2 regions of the Pseudomonas sp. CMR5c genome follow, and region 1 is predicted to be linked to the other one. Evidence: predicted binding sites of a transcription regulator. Region 1 holds the regulator's gene; the other holds the start of a gene.
The links. Region 1 encodes sigma-54, which starts transcription at its own class of promoters, with help from an activator protein. Its sites were predicted from a motif close to ANTGGCATNNANNTTGCTNT; they were not measured.
Positions count from the first base shown of each region.

Region 2: the regulator sigma-54 is predicted to act here: its motif matches at 1,582-1,601, upstream of glnA (glutamate--ammonia ligase).

Region 1 covers NZ_CP027705.1:1,030,707-1,045,313, reverse strand. Annotated here, with positions in the region: gene C4K40_RS04720 (KpsF/GutQ family sugar-phosphate isomerase) at 1-226, shown strand, start outside; gene C4K40_RS04715 (HAD family hydrolase) at 227-751, shown strand; gene lptC (LPS export ABC transporter periplasmic protein LptC) at 762-1,334, shown strand; gene lptA (lipopolysaccharide transport periplasmic protein LptA) at 1,321-1,866, shown strand; gene lptB (LPS export ABC transporter ATP-binding protein) at 1,866-2,591, shown strand; gene C4K40_RS04695 (RNA polymerase factor sigma-54) at 2,774-4,267, shown strand; gene hpf (ribosome hibernation-promoting factor, HPF/YfiA family) at 4,427-4,732, shown strand; gene ptsN (PTS IIA-like nitrogen regulatory protein PtsN) at 4,745-5,209, shown strand; gene rapZ (RNase adapter RapZ) at 5,212-6,069, shown strand; gene C4K40_RS04675 (HPr family phosphocarrier protein) at 6,086-6,358, shown strand; gene C4K40_RS04670 (ZIP family metal transporter) at 6,387-7,280, opposite strand; gene C4K40_RS04665 (superoxide dismutase) at 7,311-7,922, opposite strand; gene C4K40_RS04660 (hypothetical protein) at 7,924-8,367, opposite strand; gene C4K40_RS04655 (aspartate ammonia-lyase) at 8,395-9,771, opposite strand; gene C4K40_RS04650 (hypothetical protein) at 9,764-10,159, opposite strand; gene pmbA (metalloprotease PmbA) at 10,324-11,670, opposite strand; gene yjgA (ribosome biogenesis factor YjgA) at 11,779-12,300, shown strand; gene tldD (metalloprotease TldD) at 12,350-13,792, opposite strand; gene C4K40_RS04630 (carbon-nitrogen hydrolase family protein) at 13,819-14,607, opposite strand, start outside.
Region 2 covers NZ_CP027705.1:404,903-419,509, reverse strand. Annotated here, with positions in the region: gene thiI (tRNA uracil 4-sulfurtransferase ThiI) at 1-1,367, opposite strand, end outside; gene glnA (glutamate--ammonia ligase) at 1,700-3,106, shown strand; gene C4K40_RS01945 (chorismate mutase) at 3,258-3,812, shown strand; gene C4K40_RS01940 (hypothetical protein) at 3,873-4,322, shown strand; gene C4K40_RS01935 (bifunctional transcriptional activator/DNA repair enzyme AdaA) at 4,291-5,424, opposite strand; gene glnL (nitrogen regulation protein NR(II)) at 5,784-6,869, shown strand; gene ntrC (nitrogen regulation protein NR(I)) at 6,866-8,302, shown strand; gene C4K40_RS01920 (hypothetical protein) at 8,813-9,253, opposite strand; gene C4K40_RS01915 (tRNA (cytidine(34)-2'-O)-methyltransferase) at 9,252-9,707, shown strand; gene secB (protein-export chaperone SecB) at 9,874-10,353, opposite strand; gene grxC (glutaredoxin 3) at 10,393-10,647, opposite strand; gene C4K40_RS01900 (rhodanese-like domain-containing protein) at 10,647-11,060, opposite strand; gene gpmI (2,3-bisphosphoglycerate-independent phosphoglycerate mutase) at 11,211-12,740, shown strand; gene C4K40_RS01890 (murein hydrolase activator EnvC) at 12,876-14,162, shown strand; gene C4K40_RS01885 (S41 family peptidase) at 14,194-14,607, shown strand, end outside.

The DNA of each region.
Region 1 (14,607 bases):
CGGCGACTTGCGCCGCACCCTGGACCGCAACATCGACATCCATCACACCACTATCGATGAAGTCATGACCCTGCGCGGCAAGACCGCACGCGCCGAAATGCTGGCAGCCGAAGCCTTGAAGATCATGGAAGACAATCGAATCAACGCACTGATCGTGGTAGATAACGAGGATCGCCCGATCGGCGCCTTCAACCTGTCCGACCTGCTGCGCGCGGGAGTGATGTAAATGAATGACGACCTGCTGCAACGCGGCAAGCACATCAAGCTGGCGGTCTTCGACGTCGATGGCGTGCTGACCGACGGGCGCCTGTACTTCCTCGAGGATGGCAGCGAATTCAAGACCTTCAACACTCTCGACGGCCAGGGCATCAAGATGCTCATGGCAGCCGGAGTACAAACCGCCATCATCAGCGGTCGCAAGACGCCAGTAGTGGAGCGCCGGGCCAAGAACCTGGGAATCCCTCACCTGTACCAGGGCCGCGAAGACAAACTGGTGGTATTGGACGGGCTTCTCGCCCAACTGGGCCTAAGCTATGAACAGGTCGCCTATCTGGGCGATGACCTGCCCGACCTGCCGGTGATCCGCCGCGTCGGCCTGGGCATGGCGGTCGCCAACGCAGCCCCGTTCGTCCGCGAGCATGCCCACGGCACTACAACGGCACGGGGCGGCGAAGGCGCTGCCCGCGAGTTCTGCGAACTGATCCTGCATGCCCAGGACCGCCTCGAAGCAGCCAACGCTGCTTATTTATAGGGTCCCACCGATGCTGAGCAAAAAGATTCGCAACATCCTGATCTTCGGGACCATCGCCCTGCTGTTCGCGGCGGTCGGTTACTGGAACATCAGCCCTGAGCGGTTTCTCGACAAGCCAATGGTGCAGGTCGACGAAAGCGCCATCGACTACTTCGTGATCAACGCCCACAGCGTGCAGTACCTGCCCGATGGCAAGCTGCAGTACGAGATGACCTCGGACAAGGTCGAGCACGTCAAGGCCAGCGAAGTGACCCTGCTGACCAAGCCGGACCTGCAGATGTATCGCGGCACCACCTATCCGTGGCATGTCCAGAGCGAGCGTGGCGAGGTCAACCCCGATGGCACCGAAGTCGAGCTGATCGACTCCGTCCGCGTGGCCCGCACCGACGAGAGAAATCGCAACCTGCTGATCACCACCAGCCGCATGACAGTATTCCCGCAGAAGCAATATGCGCAGACCGAGCAAGCCGTTAGAATCGACGGCGCCGACGGCGTGACCACTGCCAAGGGAATGAAAGCGTATTTGAAAGACGGCAGGATGAACCTGCTATCGAACGTAAGAGGACAGTATGAGGCTCGTTAAAACCCTCCCTATTTTGCTCAGTCTGGGCGCAGCACTGGGAAGCGTGAGCGCCTGGGCTCTGCCGAACGATAGCCAACAGCCGATCCGCATCCAGGCCGATGACGCCCAGCTCGACGACAAGAATGGCGTGGCCACCTACAAGGGCGACGTGATCATCACTCAGGGCTCGATGAAGATCACCGGCAATACCGTGACCATCACCCGGGCCAAGACCGGTGAAATCGACGTAGTGACCTCGGTGGGCAACCTGGCCTACTTCGAGCAACTGCAGAAGCAGACCGATCCGAAGCCGGTCCAGGCCTATGCCGTGACCATCCAGTACCATGCCCAGCAAAACCGCATCGTGCTGATCGACAAGGCCAAGGTCATCAACGACGGCAACACCACCGAAGGCGAGAAGATCGTCTACGACACCGTCAAGCAAGTGGCCAACGCCGGTCGCGCCAACGGCAGCTCGGTTACTGCGCCACGTCCGCGAATCGACATGGTCATCCAGCCGAAAAAGAAAACCGACGAGCAAAAGGCCCAGTAATGGCAACTCTCAAAGCCCAGCACCTGGCCAAGAGCTACAAGAGCCGCCAGGTCGTGCGTGATGTCAGCCTGTCCATCGACAGCGGCCAGATCGTCGGCCTGCTTGGCCCCAACGGTGCCGGCAAGACCACCTGCTTCTACATGATCGTGGGCCTGGTCCAGGCCGACCAGGGCCGAGTCCTGATCGACGACCTGGACGTCAGCCACCAGCCGATGCACGGCCGCGCCCGTGCAGGTATCGGCTACCTGCCCCAGGAAGCCTCGATCTTCCGCAAGCTGTCGGTGGCCGACAACATCATGGCCATCCTCGAGACCCGCAAGGAACTGGACAAGGCCGGCCGTCGCCAGGAGCTGGAAAGCCTGCTGCAGGAATTCCACATCAACCACATCCGCGACAACCTCGGCATGAGCCTGTCCGGTGGTGAGCGCCGCCGCGTGGAAATCGCCCGGGCCCTGGCCACCGCCCCCAAGTTCATCCTGCTGGACGAACCTTTCGCAGGCGTGGACCCGATCTCGGTCGGCGACATCAAGCAGATCATCCACCACCTCAAGGCCAAGGGGATCGGCGTGCTGATCACCGACCACAACGTCCGCGAAACCCTGGACATCTGTGAGACCGCCTATATCGTCAACGACGGACAACTGATCGCCGAAGGCGACTCCCAGACCATCCTGGCCAACGAACTGGTCAAGGAAGTCTACCTGGGCCATGAGTTCCGCCTGTAAGGGCTGAGGTGCAGGACCCATTGCCTGGGCGCTGGGAACGATAAAACCCCACAAACTTTATTGTTACAGCGCTCTAGGCAAACACTTCAGTTTCAGGCATATAATTTGCTTATGTTTGGCGCTCCGGCGCCCTGTAGTGGATGGCGCATGTGCGCCGGCAATTAAGGTGTTAAGCCCCTGCCATGAAACCATCGCTAGTCCTGAGAATGGGCCAGCAGCTGACGATGACACCGCAGCTGCAACAGGCCATCCGCCTGCTCCAACTGTCGACCCTGGACCTGCAACAGGAAATCCAGGAAGCCCTGGAGTCCAACCCGATGCTCGAACGCCAGGAAGAGGGCGACGACTTCGACAACAGCGACCCCCTGGCCGACAACACCGAGTCCAAACCCAACACCGAGATCCAGGAACCCTCCTACCAGGAAACCACCCAGACGGTGGACAGCCTCGAGGACGGTGAATGGAACGAGCGCATCCCCAACGAGCTGCCGGTGGATACCGCCTGGGAAGATGTGTACCAGACCAGCGCCAGCAGCCTGCCCAGCAGCGATGATGACGAGTGGGACTTCACCACCCGCACCTCGGCTGGCGAAAGCCTGCAGAGCCACCTGCTCTGGCAGCTGAACCTGGCCCCGATGTCGGACACCGACCGCCTGATCGCAGTGACCCTGATCGACTGCATCAACAACCAGGGCTACCTGGACGAAACCCTGGAAGAGATTCTCGAAGCCTTCGACCCCGAGCTGGATATCGAGCTGGATGAGGTCGAGGCCGTGCTGCACCGCATACAGCAATTCGAGCCGGCCGGCATCGGCGCCCGCAGCCTGGGCGAATGCCTGCTGCTGCAACTGCGCCAGTTGCCGGCGAGAACACCTTGGCTGGCCGAGGCCCAGCGCCTGGTCAACGACTACATCGACCTGCTGGGCAGCCGCGACTACAGCCAACTGATGCGCCGCATGAAGCTCAAGGAAGACGAACTGCGCCAGGTCATCGAACTGGTCCAGAGCCTCAACCCGCGCCCGGGTTCGCAGATCGAGTCCAGCGAAGCCGAGTACGTGGTTCCTGACGTCATCGTGCGCAAGGACAACGAACGCTGGCTGGTGGAGCTGAACCAGGAATCCGTGCCACGCCTGCGGGTCAACGCCCAGTACGCCGGGTTCGTGCGCCGCGCCGATACCAGTGCGGACAACACCTTCATGCGCAACCAGTTGCAGGAGGCCCGCTGGTTCATCAAGAGCCTGCAGAGCCGCAATGAAACCCTGATGAAGGTCGCCACCCAGATCGTCGAGCACCAACGCGGATTCCTCGAGTACGGCGACGAAGCGATGAAGCCCCTGGTCCTGCACGACATCGCCGAAGCGGTGGGCATGCACGAGTCGACGATTTCCCGGGTGACCACGCAGAAATTCATGCATACCCCACGGGGCATATATGAGCTGAAATACTTTTTCTCGAGCCACGTCAGCACCTCCGAAGGCGGTGAATGCTCGTCTACGGCGATCCGCGCGATCATCAAGAAACTGGTGGCTGCGGAAAATCAGAAAAAGCCGTTGAGTGACAGCAAGATCGCTGGTTTACTGGAGGCACAAGGTATCCAGGTAGCCCGCCGGACCGTCGCCAAGTACCGCGAATCCCTTGGGATCGCGCCTTCCAGCGAACGCAAGCGGTTGATGTAGCCGCCGGGCTGGCCACAGCGTTTCGGAGTGTGCTTGAAACCCGCCGAGCGATGACCGGGCAAGGTAGCCCGATCGATGTGCAGGCTGGTTTCAGACACAGTCTAGGTGGCAGGCAAAACGGCCTGCCGCGTTATGCACTGGCAACGAAGGAGAAGCTGTATGCAAGTCAACATCAGTGGACACCAACTCGAAGTGACTGAACCTCTGCGCGTCTACATCGGCGAGAAGCTCGACCGACTGGAACGCCATTTCGACAAGATCACCAATGTGCAGGTCACCATGGCCGTCGAGAAGCTGAAGCAGAAAATCGAGGCGACCCTGCACATCCACGGTGGGGAGGTCGTCGCCAATGCAGAACATGACGATATGTATGCCGCAATCGACCTGCTCACGGACAAGCTTGACCGCCAACTGAAAAAGCATAAGGAAAAGCAACTCCACCTTCTCCAAGGCACGGGTCGCTGATACTCCCCTCCCATGATCCGACTTGAAAGCATCCTGACCCCCGGCCGTTCCCTGGTGAACGTGCCGGGCGGCAGTAAAAAACGCGCCCTCGAACAAATTGCCAACCTGATCAGCCGTGAAGTGCCTGATCTGGAGATGCAGGACGTATTCGAGAGCCTGATCGCCCGCGAGAAACTCGGCTCCACCGGGTTCGGCAACGGCATCGCTATTCCCCACTGCCGCCTCAAAGGCTGCGAGTCCCCCATCAGCGCGCTGATGCACCTGGACGCCCCGATCGACTTCGATGCCATCGACGGCGCTCCCGTGGACCTGCTGTTCGTACTGCTGGTCCCGGAGGCCGCCACCGATGCGCACCTGGAACTGCTCCGGCAGATCGCCAGCATGCTCGATCGCAAGGAAGTTCGTGAGCGGCTGCGCAGCGCCACCAGCAACGAAGCCTTGTACCAGGTCGTGCTGGACGAACAGAACGGTCGGTAACCATGCGTCTGATCATCGTCAGCGGCCGTTCCGGCTCAGGTAAAAGCACCGCCCTCGATGTTCTGGAGGACCACGGCTACTACTGCATTGACAACCTGCCAGCCGGCCTGCTGCCCGAGCTGGCCGAACGCGCGTTGATCCATACCGAATTGGCGCAACCGCTGGTGGCGGTGTCCATCGACGCCCGCAACCTGCCAAGCCACCTGTCGCGCTTTCCGGAGCTGCTGGAAGAAGTTCGCAGCCGGCACATCCAGTGCGATGTGCTGTACCTGGACGCCGACGAGGAAACCCTGCTCAAGCGCTTCTCGGAAACCCGCCGGCGCCATCCCTTGAGCAGCGCCAACCGCTCGCTGGCCGAGGCCATCCATGACGAGACCCAACTATTGGGGCCGATCGTCGACCTGGCCGACCTCAAGGTCAACACCACCAACCTCAATCTCTACCAGCTGCGGGATACCATCAAGCTGCGGCTGTTGAACCAGCCCGAGCCAGGCACTGCCTTCCTGGTGGAATCTTTCGGATTCAAGCGCGGCATGCCGGTGGACGCCGACCTGGTGTTCGATGTGCGTTGCCTGCCCAACCCGTACTGGAAACCCGAACTGCGCGCCCAATCCGGACTGGACGCTCCCGTGGCCGAGTACCTGGCTGCGCAACCGGATGTCGAAGAGATGTTCCAGGACATCTCCAGCTACCTGCTCAAGTGGTTGCCACGCTTCGCCGCCAGCAACCGCGCCTACGTGACCATCGCCATCGGCTGTACCGGCGGGCACCATCGTTCCGTGTACCTGACCGAGCGCCTGGGCCAGGTCCTGCAAAAATCCCTGAAGAACGTCCAGGTTCGCCACCGCGACCTTAGCTGAAAGGATCTACCCCGCGATGCCAGCTCTGGAAATCGAGATCATCAACAAACTGGGCCTGCATGCCCGCGCATCAGCCAAGTTCGTCGGCGTCGCTGGCCAGTTTCCCTGCCAGATTCGCGCTGGCCGGACGCCGGAATCCATGGTCGACGGCAAGAGCATCATGGCCATGATGATGCTCGCCGCCGGCAAAGGCACCAAGATCCATCTCAAGACCGAGGGCGAACAGGAACAGCAAGCGCTGGATGCCCTGGTCGCCTTGATCAACAACTACTTCGACGAAGGCGAGTAAGCCTGCCCGGGCATTGCCCAGCCGGCACTCAGGAGAGTGCCGTGTCCATTACCATCATCAGGCAGAAGCCGATACACAAGCCAAGACTGGCAAGCTTTTCGTGACCATTGCGCCGGGACTCGGGGATCACCTCATGAGTCACCACCAACAGCATGGCTCCGGCCGCCAGGGCCAACCCCAAAGGCAACAGCACCTGTGCCAAGCTCACCAGCCAGGCACAAAGCAGGGCGAACACTGGCTCTACCAGGCCAGAAGCAGCGCCGATCAGGAACGCCCTGACTCGCGACATTCCAGCACCTGCCAACACCAGAGCGATCACCAGCCCTTCCGGCACATCCTGCAGCGCGATACCCATGGCCAGGCTATCCGCATCGGCCATGCCGCCGCCGGCCGACACTCCGACCGCCATGCCTTCGGGAATGTTGTGGGCAATGATGGCGAAGACGAATAACCAGATCCGCGGCGCGATGACTGGATGCTCCGGCGTGCCCACCAGGGTCTCCGAACTGCCGCCGGAAATCTTCAGGTCCACCAGGAACAGGCCGAGGGCACCCAGCATGATCCCGGTACAGACCAGGCCACTGGCGCCCCAGGCCGACAGCCCCAGCTCCTGGGCCGCTGCGATGCCCGGCACGATCAGCGAAAACGCCGTCGCCGCCAACATCACTCCAGCGCCAAAGCCGAGCAAGGTATCGCTCACCGCGATCGGCATCTTGCGGATCACCAGCACCGGCACCGCTCCCAGCGCAGTACCCAAGGCGCAGATCGCGCCGCCCTGCAAGGCACGCAACAAACGCGGTTCCAGGTTCAGCCAGTTGAGCCCCTGAGCCACCAGCAATGCGGTACCCGCCAACAGCAGCAGCGAACCGAAGGCATAACGAAACATCCGTCCGCTGCTGATCGCCAATGTCTCTGTGCCCATAGTCGACCTTATTTATTATCCAAGGAAAAATCAGGCCATCGCGGCGTGGTAACGCTGGGCGACTTCTGGCCAATTGATCACGTTGTAGAAAGCATTAATGTATTCGGGCCGGCGATTCTGATAGCGCAGGTAGTAGGCGTGCTCCCACACATCCAGGCCAAGAATCGGTGTGTTGCCATTCATCAGCGGACTGTCCTGGTTGCCGCTGCTCTCCACTACCAGGGTTTTCTCCGGAGTCACGCTGAGCCAAGCCCAACCGCTGCCAAAACGGGTCAGCGCGGCCTTGGTGAAAGCCTCCTTGAAGCTCTCGAACCCACCCAAATGCCGGTCAATGGCCTGTGCCAGTGCACCATCGGGCTTACCCCCGCCGGCAGGCGTCATCACCGCCCAGAACAGCGAATGGTTAGCATGCCCGCCGCCCTGGTTGATCACCGCGGCACGCAACCCTTCCGGCAACTGCTGGATGCTCGCCACCAGTCTCTCTACTTCCCACTCGGCCCATTCGGTACCTTCTATCGCCGCGTTGAGGTTGTTGACGTAGGTCTGATGGTGCTTGGTGTAGTGGATTTCCATAGTCTGCGCATCGATATGCGGTTCCAGGGCATCGTATGCATACGGCAGAACAGGCAAGGTAAAGGACATGTCAGTGCACTCCATGAGAGGGGCTGCCGTGCCTATCCGCAGACAGGCACTCAATGTTGTTGTCCAGCAAGCGGTGGGAACGGGGATATGCGCCGTGCTCACCGATGAAATTGAGCAGCTCGAGGTAGGTCTTGCTGCTTTGGCGCAAGGCCGCTTCACGCAGCGCCAGGGGCAAGCGGTTGTCTTGCATGGTCTGCAACAACCGCTGGTGGATAGCGCAGAGATACTCCGCGCTCTCCTCCGGCTGGTTCAGGCGTAAATGCAGGTCCGCCAGGTTGTGGTGGGAGATCACGCAGGCCGCCACCGCTTCGTCGGCATCAGGCCAGCGCTCGAACAGCACCTGGGCCAATGCCAGCGCTTGCAGGTAGAACTCACGGGCATCCACCAGCTCATCCTGCATGAACAGGCGATTGGCCCTTTCAATCGTGCGTTTCCAGTGCTCCATGATCGACCTCCAAAGCGCTAACGGGGGTTACACGCCACCTGCGGTGAGCTTCTCCGGATCCAACAGGACCTCCAGCTGGCTGCGCGACAGATCGGTGTGTTCAAGTGCCACATCGATCACCGGGCGCCCCTGCTTGTAGGCGGTCTTGGCGATCTCCGCGGCCTTCTGGTAACCGATGATCGGGTTGAGGGCGGTCACCAGGATCGGGTTGCGCGAGAGCGCTTCCTTGAGCTTCGCTTCATTGACCTTGAAGCTGGCGATGGCCTTGTCTGCCAGCAGGCGGCTGGAGTTGGCCAGCAACTCGATACTGCTCAGCAGGTTCTGGGCAATGATCGGCAGCATTACGTTGAGCTCGAAGTTACCCGACTGCCCGGCCACGGTAATGGCGCTGTCGTTGCCGATCACCTGGGCCGCCACCATCGCTGTCGCCTCCGGAATCACCGGATTGACCTTGCCAGGCATGATCGACGAACCAGGTTGCAAGCCCTCCAGCTCGATCTCCCCCAATCCGGCCAGTGGTCCCGAGTTCATCCAACGCAGGTCGTTGGCGATCTTCATCAGCGAAACCGCTGTTGCCTTCAGTTGCCCGGAGACGGTTACCGCGGTGTCCTGGGAGCCAATCAGGGCGAACAGGTTCTTGCCCGGGGTGAACTGCACCTGGGTCAGCTCGCTCAACTGCCGGCTGAAACGCGCGGCGAACTCCGGATGCGCGTTGATTCCCGTACCTACCGCAGTACCACCCTGGGCCAGGGCCTGCAGGCTCGGCAACAAATCCTGCAGATGCGCGATGTTGGCCTTGAGCTGCTGCGCCCAGCCCTCCAACACCTGGCTCATGCGTACCGGCATGGCATCCATCAGGTGGGTACGGCCGGTCTTGACGAACGAGTGCACCTCCAACGCCTTGCGCTCGATGACCTCGACCAGGTGCACTAAGGCCGGCAACAGTTGCTCGTGCAAGGTCAGGGCGGCACTGACATGGATGGTGGTGGGAATGATGTCGTTGCTGCTCTGGCCACAGTTCACATGGTCATTGGGGTTGACCACCTCGCCCAGCAACCGGCTGGCCAGGGTCGCCAGCACTTCGTTGGCATTCATGTTGGAACTGGTACCGGAACCGGTCTGGAACACATCCACCGGGAAGTGCTGCATGAAGTCGCCTTCCAGCAGCCCCTGGGCGGCATCGACGATGGCCTTGCCCTGGGACTGGCTGATCTGGCCCAGCTCGACGTTGGCCCTGGCCGCCGCGGCCTTGGCCAGGATCAGCGCCCGGATGAAAGCCCGCGGCATGCGCTGCCCGCTGATAGGAAAGTTATCCACCGCACGCTGGGTCTGCGCGCCATACAACGCCTGCTCCGGGACCTGCAACTCGCCCATGCTGTCGCGTTCGATACGGGTATTACTCATCGGGAAATCCTTGCACCAGTTCAATCAGGGGAATGGAAGGCAACAGCGAACAGGTCGCCAGTCGCCAGGCATGGCTTTGCCAGCGCTTGAGCCGGCACTTGCACAACGACAACCGCTCCATATCGCGCAGAGGTCGCCACGCCTGGTCCAGGCACAAGCTGCGCCAGTGCCAGGGCAACGCGGTATCGGTTGCGGTATCGATCAACAAACGGAAGGAGGTTTCGGCAACGGTCCAGGCGGATATGGCCGTGCAACAGGCCAGATATCGCCCCTCGGCCAGGTAATGCTCGATCAGACGGGGTTCGTCCGGGTCCAGTGCGCAACGGATCTGGCGGCTCATCCAGCGCCAGCTTTCAAGGTAAGGCTGCTCGTGCAAGGCAGAACTCATGACCTGGGCTCATTGAATAATGATTTTCATTATTAAATGATATTGAGAATCAAATCAATCTGGCTTGTACAGGTTTTGTCCAGCTCCTGCACCGCCATGGAAATGCCAGGCATAAAAAAACGCGCCACCCAAAGGGCGGCGCGTTCTGAAGACACAAACGATGATCAGCTGCCAGCGACGGTCATGCGTTCGATCAGTACCGAGCCGGTGCGGATGTTGCTGCGCAGTTCCAGGTCATTACCCACGGCCACGATCTGCTTGAACATGTCCCGCAGGTTGCCGGCAATGGTCACCTCCTGCACCGGGAACTGGATTTCACCATTCTCGACCCAGAAACCGGCGGCACCGCGGGAATAGTCGCCGGTGACCATGTTCAGGCCATGGCCCATCAGCTCGGTGACCAGCAGCCCTCGGTCCATGCGCCGCAGCAAGGCGGCCTGGTCTTCATCGCCATGGGTGACGAACAGGTTGTGCACCCCACCGGCGTTGGCGGTGCTCGGCATGCCCAGTTTGCGCCCCGAATAGGTGCCAAGCACATAGGACACCAACTCGCCATCCTTGACGAAAGGCTTGGCGTAGGTGGCCAGGCCGTCGCCATCGAAGGCCGAGCTGCCCATGGCGCGCAGAAGGTGCGGACGCTCGTCGATGGTCAGCCATTGCGGGAACAGTTGCTGGCCCAGGGCGCCTTCCAGGAACGAAGACTTGCGGTACAGGTTGCCGCCGGAAATCGCCCCCAGGAAGCTGCCGAACAGACCACCGGCCAACTCGGCGGAAAACAGCACCGGCACTTCGCAGGTAGGCACCGGGCGAGCGCCCAGGCGACTGGCGGCACGTTGGGCGGCGCGCTGGCCGATGCTCGCCGGATCCGCCAGCAACTGACCCTGGCGATTGACGTCATACCAGTAGTCGCGCTGCATCTGGCCATCGGCCTCGGCGATCATCACGCAGCTCAGGCTATGACGGGTAGAGGCGTAGCCACCGATGAAGCCGTGGCTGTTGCCATATACCCGGCAACCCTGGTGGGTGTTCAGGGTAGTGCCATCGGCATTCTTGATTCGCGCATCGGCAGCGAACGCCGCCGCCTCGCAGGCCAGGGCTTGCTCGATGGCCTGCTCGGGAGTGATGTCCCAGGCATGGAACAGATCGAAGTCCCGCACCTCGCTAGCCATCAGGGACGCATCAGCCAGGCCCGAGGCCTCGTCCTCGGAAGTGTGCTTGGCGATCGCCAGGGCCGCGGCCACGGTTTCACGGATGGCGTCCGGACCACTGGCGGAGGTGCTGGCCGAGCCCTTGCGCTGGCCTACATAGAGGGTGATGCCAAAGCCCTGGTCGCGATTGAACTCCACGGTCTCCACTTCCCGCTGGCGCACCGAGGTCGACAGTCCCTGTTCCAGGGATACTGCCACTTCACAGGCACTGGCTCCCTGGCGCCGCGCTTCGGCGATGATCTGCTCCACTTGCTCCTGCAGGGCCGGCAAAGCTTGTGGGCCGACGCTTTGTGCTGCACTCATGGTGTTCTCCACTCAAATTCTGCTTTCGATTAAGGCCGGCGAGCGACCGGGCCGGACAAGCGGCCCTCGACTGGTTATCATGGCGGCGTTTCTTTGCGGACTGCCACCATGGTTGATTCTTACGACGACTCCCTCGATGGGGAGAAAAGCAAAACCCAGGTCAAACGCGAGCTGCATGCTCTGGTTGATCTCGGCGAGCGCCTTACCACTCTCAAACCCGATCTGCAGGCCAAACTGCCATTGACCGACGCCCTGCGCCGGGCCCTGGCGGAAGCCCCCAAGCATGTCGCCCATATCGCCCGTAAACGCCACTTGCAATTCATCGGCAAGCTGATGCGGGACCAGGACATCGACGCCATCTTGCAGTTGCTCGATCAACTCGATGCCTCCACCCGGCAGTACAACGAACGCTTCCATAACCTGGAGCGTTGGCGCGATCGCCTGATCGCCGGCGGCGACGACGTGCTGGACAAGTTCGTCAGCGAGTATCCCGAGGCCGATCGCCAGCAACTGCGCTCGCTGATCCGCCAGGCCCAGCATGAGGTGGCCCATAACAAGCCCCCTGCCACCAGCCGCAAGATCTTCAAGTACATCCGCGACATCGACGAGACCCAGCGCGGCCTGCGCTGAGCCTTGCTCCGGCTGGGCCGCCCAGGCAGCCCAGCCGTCTCTTGCCCAATCACGCCCCTGTGCCACCCACCGTGATCGCATCGATCTTCAAAGTTGGCTGGCCGACGCCTACCGGTACGGACTGCCCGTCCTTGCCGCAGGTGCCGACGCCACTGTCCAGGGACAGGTCGTTGCCCACCATCGATACCCGACTCATGGCTTCCGGGCCGTTGCCGATCAGGGTCGCCCCCTTGACCGGCGCGGTGATCTTGCCGTCCTCGATCAGGTACGCCTCGCTGGTGGAGAACACGAACTTGCCGCTGGTGATATCCACCTGGCCGCCGCCGAGGTTGGCGCAGTAGATGCCCTTCTTCACCGAGGCGATGATTTCCGCCGGATCGCTTTCGCCACCCAGCATGTAGGTGTTGGTCATGCGTGGCATCGGCAGGTGTGCGTAGGACTCGCGGCGACCGTTGCCGGTGCGCGCCACGCCCATCAAGCGCGCGTTGAGCTTGTCCTGCATGTAGCCCTTGAGCACGCCGTTCTCGATCAACGTGGTGCACTGGGTGGGAGTGCCTTCATCGTCCACGCTCAGCGAGCCACGGCGCTCGGCCAAAGTGCCGTCGTCGACGATGGTGCACAGCTTGGAGGCTACCATCTCGCCGATGCGGCCGCTGTAGGCCGAACTGCCCTTGCGGTTGAAGTCGCCCTCCAGGCCGTGGCCCACGGCTTCGTGCAGCAGCACCCCGGACCAACCGGAGCCCAGTACCACGGGCAAGGTGCCGGCTGGAGCCGGAATCGCTTCCAGGTTGACCAGCGCCTGGCGCAGCGCCTCGCGGGCGTAACCCATGGCCCGGTCCTCGCTGAGGAAATAACGGTAGTCGGTACGCCCGCCACCGCCATGGCCACCGCGCTCGCGCCGGCCGTTCTGCTCGACGATGACGCTGACGTTGAAGCGCACCAGCGGCCGCACGTCCGCCGCCAGGCCACCATCGGTGGAAGCCACCAGGATCCGCTCCCAGACCCCGGCCAGGCTCACGCTGACCTGCTGGATACGTGGGTCCAGGGCTCGGGTCGCAGCGTCAACGCGCTTGAGCAGTTCGACCTTCTCGGCACGACTGATGACCTCCAGCGGATTGTCCGGGGCATACAGTTGTGCCACGTCCTGGGTAGAAAACGCCTGCACCTTGCCGTTCTGCCCGGCCCGGGAAATCGAACGCGCCGCGCGAGCGGCCTGGCCCAGGGCCTCCAGGGTGATGGCGTTGCTATAGGCAAAACCGGTCTTCTCGCCAGACTGGGCGCGCACCCCGACACCCTGGTCGAGGTTGAAGCTGCCTTCCTTGACGATCCCGTCCTCCAGGGACCAGGACTCGGAGATCTGTCCCTGGAAGTACAGGTCGGCAGCATCGATGCCCGGACCTGCCAGGTCGCCCAGCACGCCTTGCAGGCTTTCGATGGTCACGCCGCCAGGGGCTAGAAGATGTTCACTGACTGAGGACAACAACCCGCTCATATGCTTTGGCCTTAAATTCGTCGTACTTATGCAAGTCGTTGAACGCCTTGCGAGAAAATGCGCCGGTGGCTGAACACCGGCATCCGCGCCCGGATGGACGCCTGTTCGCTGCCGTCACGCTCGGCCAGCAGCACGCCTTCGCCCTGCTCCTGCTCGGCCAGCACCCGCCCCCAAGGGTCGACGATCGCCGCATGCCCGTAGGTCTCGCGGGGGCCGGGGTGCACTCCGCCCTGGGCCGCCGCCAGCAGGTAGCACTGGGTCTCGATGGCCCGGGCTCTTACCAGCACCTCCCAATGGGCGGCCCCGGTCACGGCGGTAAAGGCCGAGGGCGCGGTGATCAGCTCAGCCCCGGCAGCGCGCAATTCGCTGTAGAGTTCGGGAAAACGCAGGTCGTAGCAGACCGTCAGCCCCAAACGCCCCACCGGCGTATCCGCCACCACCACCCGGTTCCCATGAGCATAGTCATCGGATTCGCGATAGCGCCCGCGATTGTCCGCCACGTCGACATCGAACAGGTGCAGCTTGTCGTAGCGCGCCACCACTTGCCCCTGGTCATCCACCAGTAGCGAGCAGGCATTGGATTTGGCCTCGGGCTGGTCCTGGGGTGGCAACGGCAAGGTACCGGCGACTATCCATAACCTGAGGTCGCGGGCGGCCTGTTTCAACCAGGGCAGGATCGGACCTTCGCCCAGGGCTTCGGCACGCCCGACGGCGGCCATGTCCCGGCGGCCCATGGCGGCGAAGTTTTCCGGCAGCACCGCCAGCTTCGCCCCGCCGGCAGCGGCTCGCTCCAACAGGCCGCGAGCCTGTGCCAG
Region 2 (14,607 bases), 630 kb from region 1:
TACAGCAGGTACTGGCGGTTGGGGTCCAGCTCCTTGAAACGAGCGTTCACCGCATAGAACGGCAGCGCTTGCACTTCGATCCCCGGCAGTTCCAGCGGATCGTCTTCCTGGGCATCCGGATGGCGGATGTCGATGACGATCTGGCCGGCCAGGGCTTCGTCGACTTCCTCGACCTTGAGGTCCTGGCCCAGCTCGTCGATCACGCGATCGATCGGCACCAGCTTGGCCCGCTCGATCGCTCGCTCGAGCACGGCCATGTCGAATTCTTTCTCTTCATGCTCGACGCGATGGCGCTTGGCATTGGTCTTGGGGTTCACCGAGATGACCCCGCAGTATTCCGGCATGTGCCTGGCGAAATCGGCGGTGCCGATCTGGTTGGCCAGGTCGATGATGTCCTGCTTGTGGCTGGCGATCAGCGGCCGCAGCACCAGCTTGTCGGTCACGCAGTCGATCACCGACAGGTTCGGCAGGGTCTGGCTGGAAACCTGGGAGATCGCCTCGCCGGTGACCAGCGCGTCGATGTGCAGGCGCTCGGCGATGCTCGAGGCGGCACGCAACATCATACGCTTCAAGATGACGCCCATATGACTGTCGTCGACCTTGCCCAGGATCTCGCCGAGCACTTCCTCGAACGGCACGCTGACGAACAGCACGCGCTGGGAGCTGCCGTACTTCTTCCAAATATAGTGCGCGACTTCCATCACGCCCAATTCGTGGGCACGACCGCCCAGGTTGAAGAAGCAGAAATGCCCCATCAGGCCGCGGCGCATGATCTGGTAGGCCGCCACGGTGGAGTCGAAGCCGCCGGACATCAGCACCAGGGTCTGTTCCAGGGCGCCCAGCGGGTAGCCGCCGATGCCGTTGTGCTGGCTGTGGATCACGAACAACCGTTGGTCGCGAATTTCCATCCGCACTTCGATTTGCGGCTCTTTCAGGGAAATTCCCGCCGCACCGCACTGCCGGCGCAACTGGCTGCCGACGTACTTTTCCACATCCATGGAGCTGAATTCATGCTTGCCGGCACGCTTGCAGCGCACGGCGAAGATCTTCCCTTCCAGGGCGTGGCCGAAGTGCTGCTTGCACTTGGCGACGATGTCGTCGAAATCCCCCAGGGGGTATTCATCGACCTGCAGGAAATGCGCGATGCCGGGCATGCAGCGCAGGCGCTCGGTCATCTCCTTCAGGGCCTTGGGCTCGCTGACGGCGGTTTCCAGCTCGAGGTTGTCCCACACACCATTGACCACCACGGCCGGGTCCAGGTCGCGGAGCACGGCACGGATGTTCTTGGCCAGCTGACGGATGAAACGCGTCCGTACCGGGCGGCTCTTGATGGTGATTTCCGGGAAAACTTTAACGATTAGTTTCATGAAAACAGCGCGCGCTGGGCCAGCCGAAAAAGGGGGGCGCGGATTATAGCGGAAATTGCTCAAGGTTTAACCAGTTAATGTGCAGAAGGTTTTCAATGCACCAAAACGGGTCATTCATTCGAATAAGCGCTACATTGCAGTGCGCAAAAAGCCGGCGTTCGTTGCCATGGGTCGCACAAAGCGTGGTTTTGGAGCACAAAACCCATCCCAGGGCACTGGCATGCAATTTGCTCCCTTGTGAGGCAGGTTGCCATGGCAGAGTATTCGCGCCGGCATCACCCACATTCTAAGGGCACTCCAACATCAAGCCCGAAGCCACCCCGGAGGACACTATGTCGAAGTCGGTTCAACTCATCAAAGATCATGACGTCAAGTGGATTGATCTGCGCTTCACGGACACCAAGGGCACTCAACATCACGTGACCATGCCGGCTCGTGATGCGCTGGATGAGGACTTCTTCGAAGCGGGCAAGATGTTCGATGGTTCCTCCATCGCTGGCTGGAAAGGCATCGAAGCCTCCGACATGATCCTGATGCCGGACGACGAGACCGCCGTGCTCGACCCGTTCACCGAAGAGCCGACCCTGATCCTGGTGTGCGACATCATCGAGCCTTCGAGCATGCAGGGCTACGACCGTGACCCACGGGCGATCGCCAAGCGCGCCGAAGAGCACCTGAAGGCCACCGGTATCGGCGACACCGTATTCGCAGGTCCAGAGCCTGAGTTCTTCATCTTCGACCAGGTGAAGTTCAAGTCCGACATCTCCGGCTCGATGTTCAAGATCTACTCCGAGCAAGGCTCGTGGATGTCCGACCAGGACGTGGAAGGCGGCAACAAGGGCCACCGTCCAGGCATCAAGGGCGGCTACTTCCCCGTGCCACCGTTCGACCATGACCACGAAATCCGTACCTCCATGTGCAACGCACTGGAAGAAATGGGCCTGACCGTCGAAGTCCACCACCACGAAGTGGCGACTGCCGGCCAGAACGAAATCGGCGTCAAGTTCAACACCCTGGTGAAGAAGGCCGACGAAACCCAGACCCTGAAGTACGTGGTGCACAACGTGGCCGACGCCTATGGCCGCACCGCCACCTTCATGCCAAAACCGCTGTACGGCGACAACGGCTCGGGCATGCACGTACACATGTCGATCTGGAAAGACGGCAAGAACACCTTCGCTGGTGAAGGTTATGCCGGCCTGTCCGATACCGCCCTGTACTTCATCGGCGGCATCATCAAGCACGGCAAGGCCCTGAACGGCTTCACCAACCCGGCCACCAACTCCTACAAGCGCCTGGTGCCAGGCTTCGAAGCTCCAGTGATGCTGGCCTACTCGGCCCGTAACCGCTCCGCTTCGATCCGTATCCCTTACGTGTCGAGCCCCAAGGCCCGCCGTATCGAAGCACGCTTCCCGGACCCGGCTGCAAACCCGTACCTGTGCTTCGCCGCACTGCTGATGGCCGGCCTGGACGGTATCCAGAACAAGATCCACCCAGGCGATGCCGCGGACAAGAACCTGTACGACCTGCCGCCTGAAGAGGCCAAAGAGATCCCGCAAGTTTGCGGCAGCCTGAAGGAAGCCCTGGAAGAGCTGGACAAGGGCCGTGCGTTCCTGACCAAAGGCGGCGTTTTCAGCGACGACTTCATCGACGCCTACATCGCCCTGAAAAGCGAAGAAGAGATCAAGGTCCGCACCTTCGTGCACCCACTGGAATACGAGCTGTACTACAGCTGCTGATCCGGTAGCGCTCGCGCAAGCGGCGTGATCGAAAGGCCTCCTTCGGGAGGCCTTTTTCATTCCCGGCACAAACGCCCCGGGGATTTTCCGTGGGCGTCCCGCCAGCTTGCAGGCATCATGGCCAGCCCATTACCCACCCGGAAGCCCGCCGATGAAATCTTCCCTGAGCCTGTTTCTCGCCCTGGCCTGCGCCCTGTCCGCCAGCCTGGCCCGGGCCGATGACAGCCCGGCCAGCCTCGCCCCACTACTGGGCAGCATCGCTGAACGCCTGACACTCGCCGAGCAGGTGGCCTTGAGCAAATGGGACAGCCACAAGGCCGTGGAAGACCGGCCCCGGGAGCAACAGGTGATCGCCGCAGCCACGGCCCAGGCTGCCAGCCATGGCCTGGATGAAGCCATGGTGGAGCAGTTCTTCGCCGCGCAGATCGAGGCCAACAAGCTGGTGCAATACGCCAGGCTCTCGGCCTGGAACCTGCAAGGCCGGGCTCCGGACACTCCCCGCCAGGACCTGGCCGGACAGATCCGCCCGCAACTGGACCAGCTGCAAAAGCGCCTGCTGCAACAACTGGCCAGCTTCGCTCCCCAGCGCAGCGACCCGCACTGCCCGCAGTGGCTGGCCCGGGCCAACCAGGCCAGCGCCGGCGAACCGCTGCGCCAGCTGGCGATGATCCGGGCCACCGCCGAATTATGTGTATTCAAAGGTTAACCACGCCCGCCCCTGCCCGGTGCGCCCCTATGCTGAGGGCTCACCAGGAGGATCCGGACCATGCGTATCGCTGCTTTATGGCTGCTGTGGATAACCCTGCTGCCGGCTGATGCGGCCCTCTATCACCCCACCGCCGGCCATTGCACCGGCAGCGACCGAGGATCCAGCGACTGGCCGTCTTCGAACAGGGCACCGGCCGCCTGCCAGACCAGCCAGAGGCAGGCCTACCGCCGCCTGCAGCTCAACGGAGTGCAGGAGCAGGGCGCGCTGCGGGCCAACAACGGCAGCTTCAGCGTCCAGGTAGACCTGCACCCGCCGCTACAGCCGTCCCATCGCCTGCGCCTGCTGCTGGATGGCGAGCCTCACGGCGCCCCTGGCCGTGGCCCGCAGTTGCATTTGTCGAACCTCGACCGCGGCCTTCATCGCCTGGCGGTGCAAGTCCTTGAGGGCGAACAAGTCCTGCAGCAAAGCGCGGAAATCAGTTTCTTCCTGCTGCGCGCCCACCGCTGAACGACTCCTGGGCCTGCACCGGTTGTTCCCGTCCGGCCAGGTGCATGCGTCGCTCATGCTCCAACAGCCAGCGTTTGCGCCATAGACCACCGCCATAACCGGTGAGCGAGCCATCGGCGCCGATCACCCGATGGCAGGCGATGACGATGGCGATCTGGTTGGCGCCATTGGCCCGGGCCACGGCGCGCACCGCCGTCGGCGAGCCGATATCCCGCGCCAACCCGGCGTAACTGCAAGTGCTGCCCAGGGGAATGGCCCGCAGCGCCTGCCATACCGTACGGGTGAAGGCCGAGGCCTGCATCGCCAACGGTGTCTGGAAAGACACCGGCTCACCGGCGAAATAACGGCGCAGTTCGGCCTCGATCTGGTCGATGGGGGCAAAACGCCCGAAGCCGATGCTCGAACCACTGCTGTCCTGCAACTTGCGCAGCTCCCCCGCCAGGGCCGGGCGGTCGAAGAACTCCAGCAGATGCAGGACCTGGGCATCGGCCACGGCCAGCATCACGCCGATGGGGGTCTGCAACCAATCCACCTTGAGCAGCTCGCGCCCCCGCAAGTTCGAGGGTGGCTGGCCGACCAGCCGGCCGAAGGCCTTGCGAAAGCCGCTGTCGGAGTCGAAGCCGGCACTGATCTGGGCCTCGATCACCGGCTCGCCCGATGCCAGTTGCTGCATGCCCCGGCCCATGCGCCGCAAGCGGGCCATCTCCAGGAAGGTCACGCCGAAGTAGCGCTTGAAGGCACGCCGCACGGTGGACGGGTCCAAACCCAGGCGCACCAGGTCATCCTCGTACCAGCGGCGCTCGGCATCCGCGTGCAGTTGCTCGAGCAAGACCTTGACCCAGGGCTCCTGGACTCCCGCCTCGGCCAGTGGGCGGCAACGCAGGCAGGGGCGAAAACCCGCTTCGACACACCCCTTGATCGAGCCGAAGAACACCGTGTTATGGCGCTTGGGCTTGCGGGCGGCACAGGTCAGGCGGCAGAACACTCCGGTGCTTTTCACCCCGACATAGGCAAAACCTTCATAGGCCGGATCGCGATCCAGCAGTGCCTGGTACAGGGTGTCGTCGTCGGGGAGGCGAAACAGCAGGGGGGCGTGGTCCATGGTGCATCCTGGATCTTCGAGCATCGGGTCCGGCACTCTAAACCCGCGCCTGGATGGTTGCCGCTGAAAAACGGGCGTCGATTCACCATCCAGCCGAAGGATCATGCACGGACACAGATCATGCACTATATTGGTGCACAACCTTGCACCCATGGCTCATCGACCACCCATTTTGGGTCGAAAACCTTCGCCAGGGCTGGCAGCCCGCTAGGCAAGCGTCGTTCAAACGCCTGTTTCAGGGGCTCGGACGCTTCTTTTCGGAGCCTTGGTTTGGTTTTTGCATTTTCCCCATGACAGTGCTTCAACCCGTGCACGATCCGCGACCGGCCGCAGATCGCCCTGCTCCAAAAGAGGTCCGAATGACCATCAGCGACCCACTGCATCGCCTGTTACTGGACAACCTGACCACCGCCACCATCCTGCTCAACGCCGACCTGCGCCTTGAGTACATGAACCCGGCGGCGGAAATGCTCCTGGCCATCAGCGGCCAGCGCAGCCATGGGCAGTTCATCAGCGAGCTGTTCACCGAGTCGGCCGAAGCCTTGAGCTCCCTGCGCCAGGCGGTGGAGCAGGCCCACCCCTTCACCAAGCGCGAGGCGATGCTCACCGCCCTGACCGGCCAGACCCTGACCGTGGACTATGCAGTGACGCCGATCCTCAGCAACGGCGACACCTTGCTGCTGCTGGAAGTCCATCCCCGGGATCGCTTGCTGCGCATCACCAAGGAAGAGGCCCAGCTGTCCAAACAGGAAACCAGCAAGATGCTGGTGCGCGGCCTGGCCCACGAAATCAAGAATCCCCTGGGGGGAATCCGTGGCGCGGCCCAGTTGCTGGCCCGCCAGCTGCCTGAAGAAGGCCTCAGGGATTACACCAACGTCATCATCGAAGAGGCCGATCGCCTGCGGAACCTGGTGGACCGCATGCTCGGCTCGAACAAGCTGCCGGTCCTGGCGCCGACCAATATCCACGAGGTGCTGGAGCGGGTCTGCAGCCTGGTGGAGGCCGAGAGCCAGGGCTGCATCACCCTGGTCCGGGACTACGACCCGAGCATTCCCGACGTGCTGGTCGACCGCGAGCAGATGATCCAGGCAGTCCTGAACATCGTGCGCAACGCCATGCAGGCCATCAGCACCCAGAACGAATTGCGCCTGGGCCGCATCACCTTGCGCAGCCGCACCATGCGCCAGTTCACCATCGGCCACGTACGCCACCGGCTGGTGACCAAGATCGAGATCATCGACAACGGCCCGGGGATTCCCGCCGAACTGCAGGACACCCTCTTCTTCCCCATGGTCAGCGGCCGTCCGGATGGTACCGGGCTGGGCCTGGCCATCACCCAGAACATCATCAGCCAGCACCAGGGCTTGATCGAGTGCGACAGCCACCCAGGCCACACCACGTTCTCGATCTTTCTGCCACTGGAACAAGGAGCCCCATCGACATGAGCCGAAGTGAAACCGTGTGGATCGTCGATGACGACCGTTCAATCCGCTGGGTCCTGGAAAAAGCCTTGCAGCAGGAAGGGATGACCACCCAGAGCTTCGACAGCGCCGACGGGGTGATGAGCCGCCTGGCACGCCAGACCCCGGACGTGATCATCTCCGACATCCGCATGCCCGGGGCCAGCGGCCTCGACCTGCTGGCACGGATTCGCGAGCAGCACCCGCGCCTGCCGGTGATCATCATGACCGCCCACTCCGACCTGGACAGCGCCGTCGCCTCCTACCAGGGCGGCGCCTTCGAGTACCTGCCCAAGCCATTCGACGTCGACGAGGCGGTGTCCCTGGTCAAGCGCGCCAACCAGCACGCCCAGGAACAGCAAGGCCTGGAAGTGGCCCCGAGCCTGGCCCGCACCCCGGAGATCATCGGCGAGGCGCCGGCGATGCAGGAGGTATTCCGCGCCATCGGCCGGCTGAGCCACTCCAACATCACCGTGCTGATCAATGGCGAGTCCGGCACCGGCAAGGAACTGGTGGCCCATGCCCTGCATCGCCACAGCCCCCGGGCGAGTTCGCCGTTCATCGCCTTGAACATGGCGGCCATCCCCAAGGACCTGATGGAGTCCGAGCTGTTCGGCCATGAAAAAGGCGCGTTCACCGGCGCGGCCAACCTGCGGCGCGGGCGCTTCGAGCAGGCCGACGGCGGCACCCTGTTCCTGGACGAGATCGGCGACATGCCGGCCGACACCCAGACCCGGCTGCTGCGGGTGCTGGCCGACGGCGAGTTCTACCGGGTCGGTGGCCATACCCCGGTCAAGGTCGACGTGCGGATCATCGCCGCCACCCACCAGAACCTGGAAACCCTGGTCCATGCCGGCAAGTTCCGCGAAGACCTGTTCCACCGCCTCAACGTGATCCGCATCCACATTCCCCGCCTGTCGGATCGTCGCGAGGACATCCCGACCCTGGCCAGGCACTTCCTCGGCCGCGCGGCCCAGGAGCTGGCGGTGGAACCCAAGCTGCTCAAGCACGAGACCGAGGAATACCTGAAGAACCTGCCCTGGCCGGGCAACGTGCGCCAGCTGGAGAACACCTGCCGCTGGATCACCGTGATGGCTTCCGGGCGCGAGGTGCATATCGGCGACCTGCCACCGGAACTGCTGAGCCTGCCCCAGGACTCGGCGCCGGTGACCAACTGGGAGCAGGCATTGCGCCAGTGGGCCGACCAGGCCCTGGCCCGCGGCCAGTCCAACCTGCTGGACAGCGCGGTACCGAGCTTCGAGCGGATCATGATCGAGACCGCCCTCAAGCACACCGCGGGCCGGCGCCGCGACGCCGCAGTCCTGCTGGGCTGGGGGCGCAATACCCTGACCCGCAAGATCAAGGAACTGGGCATGAAGGTCGACGGTGGCGACGAGGAGGACAGCGACGAGGCTTGAGCTGCTGTTCTGTAACCCCTATCGCGGGCAAGCCTCGCCCCTACGGATCTTGTGTTTCGTAGGCGCGAGGCTTGCCCGCGATGCTTTTCGTGCACCGAAATGGTGAGCCTGCACCAGCAAAAGGCTCAGCCAGACGCAGGATCCGCTTGCGAACGGCCGCACCAGGCCGGGCAAGAAAAACTCAAAAAACGGCGAAAGCCCCGAGAAACGGGGCCCTCAGCTTGAGCCTGCAATTAACTGAACCGTTTAATCCCGAATTGGCACGCCCCCTGCAATAACAAGATCACGAGCGCCACCGCTCACCCGTTTCGGGGACCTTGGTACAGGCAGGCCAGGACTCCCCTCTTTAACACCCGGTCCGCCCGCGCCAAGCGAGCAGGCCAGAGTTTTGGGGACCCTGGTACAGGCAGGCCGGGAATCCCCTTCTTTACACCAGGGCTCGTCGCCGACAAAACGACCAGCCCTTCCCTTTTGGGGGCCTTGGTACAGGCAGGCCGGGGTTTCCCTCTTTTATTGCTCGCGTAGGCGGACTTCCAGGCGCCAACGCCCGTCCACCTCGCTTGCGCTCCATTCGCCCCGCAGCGGGCGAGCAGCCACCAGGTTCAGCAACAAGCCCTGGTCCGCCAGGCGTATCCGCCAGTTCGCGGTCCGCTGGTTGACCTGCAATTGACCCTGTTGTGCCTGGCCCGTGGCATCGAACAGCAGCGCCACCGCCCCCTCGATATGCTCGCCATGGACCTTGGGCTCACGGTCGAACCACACCACCAGGCCCTCGGCCACGCCTTCGACCTTGAGCAACTGCACCGGCTCGGTCTGGGTCAGGCGCCCGATCATCAAGCCAACCATCAACCCAACTATGGCCAGGGAGCCGAACACCCGCAGCATTAGCTTCGGCCGCGGGTCTTCTTCAGGCGTAGAATGCTGCCTGTCTTTCTCTTCGGAGCCGTGCATGTTTCACGTCATCCTCTTCCAACCAGAAATTCCGCCGAATACCGGCAACGTTATCAGGCTATGCGCCAACAGCGGCTGCCACCTGCACTTGATCGAGCCGCTGGGTTTCGAAATGGACGACAAGCGCCTGCGTCGCGCCGGCCTCGACTATCACGAATACGCCACCCTGCAACGCCACCCCGACCTCGCCAGCTGCCTGCAGAGCCTCGGCCACCCGCGCCTGTTCGCCTTCACCACCAAGGGCTCGCGGCCTTTCCACGACGCCAGCTTCCAGGAAGGCGACGCCTTCTTGTTCGGCCCGGAAAGCCGTGGCTTGCCGGCCGAAGTGCTGGACGCCCTGCCCGGCGAACAGCGCCTGCGCCTGCCCATGCGCGAAGGCTGCCGCAGCCTGAACCTGTCCAACACCGTGGCGGTGGCGGTCTATGAAGGCTGGCGCCAACTGGGCTTCAAATAAGCGCCTGCTCGTGCCGGAGCCAAGCGTGCCAGCGATGAACGGTACGCGGTGCTCAGGCATTTCGCGTCGCCCTTGTCGCGGGCAAGCCTCGCTCCTACCTGGAGGTTTCGCCGAGCCATGAAAAAAGCGCCGTCAAAGGCGCTTTTTTCATGGCTTGGCGAAGCTCTTATTGAACGGTGTTCTCGCCGGCCTGTATGCGTTGCAGCTCTTGGGCATACAGCGCGTCGAAGTTCACCGGAGCCAGCATCAGGGCCGGGAACGAACCACGGGTCACCAGGCTGTCCAGCGCTTCGCGAGCGTACGGGAACAGGATGTTCGGGCAGAAGGCACCCAGGGTGTGGCTCATGGAAGCCTCGTCCAGGTTCTTGATCAGGAAGATACCGGCCTGCTGCACTTCAGCGATGAAGGCCACTTCGTCGCCGTTCTTCACGGTCACGGACAAGGTCAGCACCACTTCGTGGAAGTCGGTTTCCAGGGCTTTCTGGCGAGTGTTCAGGTCCAGGGAGACGCTGGGTTCCCACTGCTGACGGAAGATCGCCGGGCTTTTCGGCGCTTCGAAGGACAGGTCACGCACGTAGATGCGCTGCAGGGAGAATTGCGGTGCGCTTTCGTCTTCGGCAGCAGCAGTGTTCTGTTGGTCAGTCATCTCAGATCCTTCTTGATCTCGGGGTCTATAAGGGAAGTTTCAGGCTGCCAGCAGCGCGTCGAGCTTGCCGGCGCGCTCCAGGGCAAACAAATCATCACAACCACCTACGTGGGTGGCGCCGATCCAGATCTGCGGCACGGACGTACGCCCGGCCTTCTGGGTCATTTCGGCGCGCACCTGCGGCTTGCCATCGACCTTGATCTCTTCGAAGGCTACGCCTTTGCTTGCGAGCAGATGCTTGGCCCGCGAGCAATAAGGGCAGTAATCACTGGAGTAGACGATGACCTGGGACATTACTTCACCAATGGCAGGTTATCGGCCTTCCAGCTGGCGACACCGCCGGACAGCTTGGCCGCGGTGAAGCCGGACTTCATCAGCTCGCGGGCGTGGGTGCCGGCGTGCTGGCCCTGGGCATCCACCAGGATGATGGTCTTGGCCTTGTGCTTCTCCAGCTCGCCGATGCGAGCGGTGAGCTTGTCCTGGGGAATGTTCAGCGCGCCGACGATATGGCCCGCGGCGTATTCCTTGGATGGACGGATATCGATCACCACGCCCTGCTCGCTATTGACCAGCGCAGTCAGCTCACCGGTGCTGAGGCTGCGACCACCGCGGCTCAGTTCGTGAGCGATCAGCAGGGCCAGGAGAATGACGAAGGCGCCGACGAGCAAGTAGTGTTCAGTAGCGAATTGAATCAGGTGAGCAACCATCTAAGGAGGTTCCAGGGCGTGAAAATGCCGGCCAGTATACACAGCCCTCAAGGCCGGCCAAACCCCGCCCGGCGGTGACGCCGATGGAACTTGCCTTTAAACTGCCACTCCCTTTTTCAACACCTCCTTTTCCAGCCACGAGTGGACGCCATGACTACCACGCCTAAACCTTTGGTCCTGATGATTCTGGATGGCTTCGGTCACAGCGAGAGCCACGAATCCAACGCCGTCTATGCCGCCAACAAGCCTGTCCTGGATCGCCTGTGCGCCAGCGTGCCCAACGGCCTGATCTCGGGCTCGGGCATGGATGTCGGCCTGCCGGACGGCCAGATGGGCAACTCCGAGGTCGGCCACATGAACCTCGGGGCCGGCCGCGTGGTGTACCAGGACTTCACCCGGGTGACCAAGGCCATCCGCGACGGCGAATTCTTCGAGAATCCGACCATCTGCGCCGCCGTGGACAAGGCCGTGGCTGCCGGCAAGGCGGTCCATATCCTCGGCCTGCTGTCGGACGGCGGCGTGCACAGCCACCAGGACCACCTGGTGGCCATGGCCGAGCTGGCCTTCAAGCGTGGCGCCGAGAAAATCTACCTGCACGCCTTCCTCGACGGTCGCGACACTCCGCCCAAGAGCGCCCAGTCGTCCATCGAACTGCTGGACGAAACCTTCAAGACCCTGGGCAAGGGCCGTATCGCCAGCCTGATCGGCCGCTACTTCGCCATGGACCGCGACAACCGCTGGGACCGCGTGGCCCAGGCCTACAACCTGATCGTCGAGGGCCAGGGCCAGTTCAGCGCCGCCAGCGCCCAGGAAGGCCTGCAAGCGGCCTACGCGCGCGATGAGAGCGACGAATTCGTCAAGGCCACCACCATCGGCGAGCCGGTCAAGGTCGAGGACGGCGATGCCGTGGTATTCATGAACTTCCGCGCCGACCGGGCCCGCGAGCTGAGCCGGGTCTTCGTCGAGGACGACTTCCAGGAGTTCGAGCGTGCGCGCCAGCCGAAACTGGCCGGTTTCGTCATGCTCACCCAGTACGCGGCGAGCATCCCGGCCCCGGCGGCCTTCGCCCCCAGCAGCCTGGAAAACGTGCTGGGCGACTACCTGGCCAAGAACGGCAAGACCCAGCTGCGCATCGCCGAGACCGAGAAGTACGCCCACGTGACCTTCTTCTTCTCCGGCGGCCGCGAAGAGCCGTTCCCGGGTGAGGAACGCATCCTGATCCCGTCGCCGAAGGTCGCTACCTACGACCTGCAGCCGGAAATGAGCGCCCCGGAAGTCACCGACAAGATCGTCGACGCCATCGAGCACCAGCGCTATGACGTGATCATCGTCAACTACGCCAACGGCGACATGGTCGGCCATAGCGGTGTGTTCGACGCCGCAGTGAAAGCCGTCGAATGCCTGGACCTGTGCGTCGGGCGCATCGTCGACGCCCTGGAGAAGGTCGGTGGCGAAGCGCTGATCACCGCCGACCACGGCAATGTCGAGCAGATGTCCGACGAAACCACCGGCCAGGCCCACACCGCCCACACCACCGAGCCGGTGCCCTTCATCTATGTCGGCAAGCGGCCGCTGAAGGTCCGTGAAGGCGGCGTCCTGGCGGATGTGGCGCCAACCATGCTCAAGCTGCTGGGCCTGCCGCAACCTGCGGAAATGACCGGTAAATCGATCCTGGTCTGATAGCAAATGGCCCAATAATTGGCCGCAAACGGCCTTTTATGACGAACGCCTCAAAGCAGTTGGCTTTGAGGCGTTTTTTTTGCGGCGATGGGCGGGCATACTAGGCCGTCCCTTTCCCTGGTGTCGCCCGCCTCTATGCTTCGCGCCTTGATTGCCCTTGCCCTGACCTGCCTGCTCCAACCGGCTTTCGCCGATGAGCGCGCGCAAACCCAACAACAGTTGGACGCCACGCGTCAGGACATTGCCGAGCTGAAGAAACTGCTGGGCAAGCTTCAGGAAGAAAAGTCCGGAGTACAGAAGGAGCTGCGCGGTACCGAGACCGAGATGGGCAAGCTGGAGAAGCAGGTCGAGGCCTTGCAGAAAGAGCTGAAGAAAAGCGAATCCGAGCTGCAGCGACTCGATGAGGAGAAAAAAAAACTCCAGAGCGCGCGCACTGAACAACAGCGACTGATCGCCATCCAGGCCCGCGCGGCCTATCAGAACGGGCGCCAGGAATACCTCAAGCTGCTGCTGAACCAGCAGAATCCGGAAAAATTCGCCCGTACCCTCACCTATTACGACTACCTGAGCCAGGCCCGCCTGGAGCAGTTGAAGAACTTCAACGAGACCCTGCGCCAGCTGGCCAACGTGGAAAAGGAAATTTCCCTGCAGCAGGCCCAGTTGCTGGTGCAGAAAAGCAGCCTCGACACCCAGCGCGAAGAACTGGCCAAGGTCCGCAAGGAGCGCCAGCTGGCCCTGGCCAAGCTCAACGACGACGTCAAGGCCCGGGACCAGAAGCTGCAGCAGCGCGAACAGGACCAGGCCGACCTGGGCAAGGTTCTCAAGACCATCGAGGAAACCCTGGCACGCCAGGCTCGCGAGGCGGAAGAGGCGCGCCAGAAAGCGCTGATCGCCCAGCAGGAAGCCGAAAAAAAGCGCTTGCGTGAAGCCCAGGCCGACACCAGCGATGCGCCGCGCAAGCCGGTCCACTCCACCCCTGGGGCACTGGTTTCCAGCGGTGGGCCGTCCTATGGCGGAGCATTCGCTTCGGCACGGGGCAAACTTCCATGGCCAGTCGATGGTCGATTGCTGGCACGCTTTGGTGAAACTCGTGGCGACGATGCCCGCTCCAAGTGGGACGGGGTGATGATCAGCGCTGCCGCCGGCAGCCAGGTCCATGCCGTGCATGGGGGCCGGGTGGTATTCGCCGACTGGCTGCGCGGTGCCGGGCTACTGGTGATCCTCGACCACGGCAACGGCTACCTGAGCCTCTACGGACACAACCAGACGCTGCTCAAGGAAGCTGGCGACGTGGTCAAGGCCGGAGAGTCCATCTCCACAGTGGGTAATAGTGGCGGACAGGACACTCCTGCGCTGTACTTTGCAATTCGTCAGCAGGGCCGCCCCAGCGACCCGGCACAGTGGTGCCACGCGCAAGGATAAGCGCTGCATCTAAATTAGGAGTTCGTTCGACATGCTGCATTTGTCCCGCCTTACCTCGCTGGCCCTGACGATCGCCCTGGTGATCGGCGCGCCCCTGGCGTTCGCCGCCGAAACCGCCCAGGCGACCAGCGCCGCGACCACCAAGGCGCCCTTGCCGCTGGAAGAACTGCGCACCTTCGCCGAGGTGATGGACCGCATCAAGGCCGCGTATGTCGAACCTGTCGATGACAAGACCCTGCTGGAAAACGCCATCAAGGGCATGCTCAGCAACCTCGACCCGCACTCGTCCTACCTGGGGCCGGAAGACTTCGCCGAACTGCAGGAAAGCACCAGCGGCGAATTCGGCGGCCTGGGCATCGAGGTCGGCGCCGAAGACGGCTTCATCAAGGTGGTGTCGCCGATCGACGATACCCCGGCCTCCAAGGCCGGAATCCAGGCCGGTGAC